DNA from 2 places in the Desulfomicrobium macestii genome. Region 1 is predicted to be linked to the other one. Evidence: riboswitches for the same ligand, from Rfam matches in the RefSeq annotation. Region 1 holds a riboswitch; the other holds the start of a gene.

The links. Region 1 has a riboswitch for cobalamin ahead of H4684_RS06265 (anaerobic ribonucleoside-triphosphate reductase activating protein). Riboswitches for the same ligand answer to the same signal wherever they lie in the genome.
Region 2: linked by a shared signal. The riboswitch ahead of H4684_RS14280 (sirohydrochlorin cobaltochelatase) and the one ahead of H4684_RS06265 (anaerobic ribonucleoside-triphosphate reductase activating protein) in region 1 are both predicted to bind cobalamin.

Annotation. Positions count from the first base shown of each region.
Region 1 is NZ_JADBGG010000007.1:49,528-51,727, forward strand. It holds gene H4684_RS06260 (ribonucleoside triphosphate reductase) at 1-674, opposite strand, end outside; gene H4684_RS06265 (anaerobic ribonucleoside-triphosphate reductase activating protein) at 708-1,346, opposite strand; cobalamin riboswitch at 1,412-1,567, opposite strand; gene H4684_RS06270 (MFS transporter) at 1,651-2,200, opposite strand, start outside.
Region 2 is NZ_JADBGG010000023.1:23,359-25,558, reverse strand. It holds gene metE (5-methyltetrahydropteroyltriglutamate--homocysteine S-methyltransferase) at 1-448, shown strand, start outside; cobalamin riboswitch at 587-787, shown strand; gene H4684_RS14280 (sirohydrochlorin cobaltochelatase) at 960-1,973, shown strand; gene cbiM (cobalt transporter CbiM) at 1,960-2,200, shown strand, end outside.

The DNA.
Region 1 (2,200 bases):
TTGTTGAAGGCCTGCGCACCGGCCCATTCGTTCTGCAGCGTGCCCAGAAAATTGACCATCTGTCCAAGGGCCGCGTCAAAATGCTTGGGCGGGCCGGACGAGCAGCGCCCTTCGAGATTGAACCCCTCAAGCAAGAGGTCGCGCAGGGACCAACCGGCGCAATACCCGGCCAGGCCAAAAGAAAGATCATGGATGTGAAAATAGCCGTGCTCATGGGCCTGCCGGACTTCCTCGGGATATTTCTCAAGGGAATAGCGGGCCTGAACGGAGCCGGACAGATGCAGCATCAGGCCCTGAAAGGAATGAGCCATGTTGGCGTTCTCGCTGACACGCCAGTCAGACTTGTCCAGATAGCTGTCGATGGTCTCGGTCACGTCCAGGAAGGTTTCGGTCTGGCTGCGGATCGTGCGACGCTTTTCGCGGTACACGATGTAGCGCCTTGCGACCTGATAAAGCCTGGACTCCATGAGCACCTGCTCGACGGTGTCCTGAACCAGCTCCTGCTCGGGCATGACCTCGGCTTCGAGTTTGGACTCGACCTTTCCGGCCAGACGCTTGGCCAGGATGGGATCCTTGATGCCGCTGGCGTTGAGGGATTTCAAAATTGCCAGGGCTATCCGGTCCACGGACCAGGATTCAACACGGCCATCACGTTTCACAATCTGCTGAGGCATGAATACTCCAATAAAGTTCGGTCGAATTGAGAATCAGGAAAAATCATCATCGCTTCGAGGCGGCACAAATTCCTGAAAATGCAAGGACAGGCCTTGCGGCATCTGGGCCCGGGTCGTCTCCAGATCTTCGGGGGTCAGGCTCGGGACCTTGGTACAGCGAAAATAGACGCGTCCGGGATACGCGCGGGCCAGGCCAAAAACCTCTTCCAGCGCGTCGCGGGCCGTATCGGTCGCCAGAGCCTGCCCGGTCAGCTCCGGATACATCGACCAGGGTCCCTTGACGTCAACGGCCACGGCCTGGACAAGCCCCGCTGCCAGCACGCGCTCCAGGACATCCGGCGCGGAGCCGTTGGAATCAAGCTTTACCGGCAGGCCGGTCGAGGAAAGATCCTCAAGCAGCCCGTCCAGATCCGCCAGGCAGGTCGGCTCTCCACCGGACAGGGTGATCCCGTCCAGCCAGCGCTTGCGGCGGCGCAGGTCAGACAGGACAATGTCCCGGTCGAGACTCGGCAACAAGGCCCATTTCCAGGCCAGGGATGCGTTGTGGCAGGTCGGGCAGCGCAAATTGCAGCCGCCGGCAAAAAGCACGCACGTGATTTTGCCCGGCCAGTCGCAAAGACTCACCGGCACCATGCCGCGCACGCGTTCCCATGAAGGAATCGTGTCAGTCATGTTCGCTCGAAGTTGTGATGACGTTTTTCTGAACAACTCAACGCCCTGCATCCGCGTGCAGAGGGTTAAGAGAATTGCTTCAGGCAGGTTTTCTGGCTTGCCCCCGCACGCGGCGTCTCCCTTTGCGGGATCAGCCTTTAACGCGCGAAATCGGGATTACAGTGGCGGGACCGCCCCGGACTCGCACCGGGTTCCCTTGCTCCTGAAGTAGTTTCGCAGAACAGGTCGAGTATTAGGACATCGAGACATCGGGATCAACCAAAACCTTTTCCACAGGGGCGTCTTTACCGTGTGGAAGAAGAATTCAGGTCAATGAATGCGAGCGGTTATGGCGTAAAAAATTCAGCCCTGCCACGGGAAGAGCCAGCGAAAAAAATACGGCCAGTACAAGGAAGGTCGTTGACAGACCGAAGCTGTCGGCAAGCAAACCTACCAGCGGGCCGGTGGCCACGAACCCCGTTCGAAAGGCCAGGCTGTGCAACGACAGAATGCTGGCCCTGTTCGCCCGGCTGCTCAAGGCCTGCAACCGCGAGCGCATGAGCGGCCCTTGCAGCCCTCGCATGGCCGTAAGCAGATAATAGAACAAAAAACCTCCCACGGCCGTGACGGTTCCAAGTCCAAGATACGCCACGACGATCAGCACGAAAAAGAGCGTCTGCATGCCGCCCGCGCCCAGCTTGCCCTCGACCCGATGGCTGTTTGCGGCAGCCAGGGCCACAACCAGATTGGCCCCGGCCCAGGCCGGACCGAACCATGTCACGGGAACCAGGCATTCCTGCATATAGGGCTGAATGAGCCAAACCATGTAGAAGGAAGCCAGCCCCAGAAGCATGCCGTTCATGATGGTCGCCCGG
Region 2 (2,200 bases), on a different contig from region 1:
GCCCATCAAGTCCAGAGACAAGGGCGCATACCTGGAATGGGCAGTGGAGAACTTCCGCCTGGCGACTTCCGGTGTGGCCGATTCGACCCAGATCCATTCCCACATGTGCTACAGCGAATTCAACGATATCGTGCAATCCATCGCAGCCATGGACGCCGACGTGATCAGCATCGAGTCCAGCCGTAGTGGCATGGAACTGCTGGAGGCCTTCCGGGAATATTCCTATCCCAACGAGATAGGCCCCGGAATCTACGACATCCATAGTCCCAGAGTACCGTCGGTGGAGGAAATGGAGAATCTGTTGGGCCGGGCTCTGGAGTTCATCCCCAAGGAGCGGCTGTGGGTCAACCCGGACTGCGGGCTCAAGACCAGGGACTGGCCCGAAACCCTGGCCTCCCTGCGCAACATGGTGGAGGCGGCCCGGAGAGTGCGCGCCAGCCTGAGCTGATGGACCACTCAGCACTTCACTGCCTGCATCCATAGGCGACCCTGCCGGCAAGCGGAAAACACTTTCCGCTTGCCGGATTTTCCCCTACCGGCTCCGCATCCGTCGCCACTGACGATTTGACATCCCGTATCACCGTAAGATAACGAATCAAGATCTGGTGCTCCGAACAGGAGCATAATAGGGAATCCGGTGTGAATCCGGAGCGGACCCGCCGCTGTAACCTCGGTCCTGCACACGCAGGGAAGCACAACGCCTCATTTACGCCACTGTCCTTCGCGGACGGGAAGGCGAGGCCAAGTCCGAGGGAGCCAGAAGACCTGCCAGACACTTTTCCCTAGGCAACGGGTCTTTGCCGACACGGGGAAGACGGCCCCGCCCCTCATCCTTGCGCGTGTCCTTCCTCCTCTTCAATCCGGCTTGTCCCGTTTCCCTGCAACCAAAAATTTGCTGGGAGTTCTATATGTCCCGCAATGACGTGGACATCTGATGATCTCAAAACGGACACCAACCCATGAACACACCCTTGCACTGCCACCCCCACAACCATGACGGGAGCGGGCATGACCACGGCCATGACCATCACGATCACGACCATAACCACCATCACGACCGTAACGACGACCATGACCACCATCATGATCACGGTCACGACCATGTCCGCCCCAAGCCCGTTCGACCGGGCATTCTCCTGGCCGCCTTCGGAGTCGCCATGGCCCAAGCTCGCAGGGGCTACGAACAGATGGAAGCCGAGGTCCGGGAACAGTTTCCCGGCATCCCCGTGGCTTGGGCCTACACGGCCCACAAGGTGCGCAAGAAACTGGCAGCCATGGGCCAGGGACACGATTCCGTGGCCGTGGCACTTTCGCGCCTGCATGACGACGGCGTGACGCACCTTGCTGTACAGTCCCTGCACACCGTGCCCGGGGTCGAGTACCACTGGACCCACTCCCAGGCCATGGCCTTCGTGCATCCCCGCAAGGGATTCCGGGAGATCGCGCTCGGTGCGCCGCTGCTGACCTCCGAGAAGGACCTTGATCGCGCCGCTCTAGCCTTGCAAAGCTACATTCCCGCCGAGCGCCTGCCGGATGAAGCCGTGGTCCTGGTGGGACATGGCACCTATCATCAAGGACAGCAGCGTTACCTTGACTTCGAGGCCCGCGTACGACTTCGCGACCCACACGTATTCCTCGGGGCCCTGATGAGCCGTTCCGGGGAAACCCTGGGCGTCTCGTCAATCATCTCACGCTTGCAAGAGGCCAACATCAGCCGTTGCAGGCTGCTGCCCTTCATGAGCGTACCCGGTCACCATGTGCTGGTGGACATCCTGGGCGAATCCCCCCGTTCCTGGAAGCACAGACTGCAGGCGGCGGGCATCGAGGTTCTGTCAGAACCCACGGGCACGCTGGAGCACTGCCCGTTCCGGGCGCTGTGGATGGATCACCTGCGCCATGCCTTTGCCTCGCTCCATCTGGAAAACAAGGCGGCTTCCAACCACGGACACGGAGAACACCATGCACATATCTGATGGCGCCCTGGCCGCGCCCGTACTCGTCGGAGGTGCCTGTCTGACCCTGGCAGGTGTCTGGATGGGGTTGCGCCGCCTTGACCTCGACAACATGATTACCACGGCCGTACTCACTTCCGTTTTCTTCGTCGGATCCCTCATCCATGTGCCCCTGGGCCCCAGCAGCGTGCACCTGCTGCTGAACGGTCTGGCAGGCTTGGTGCTCGGCTGGGCTGCTTTCCCCTGCA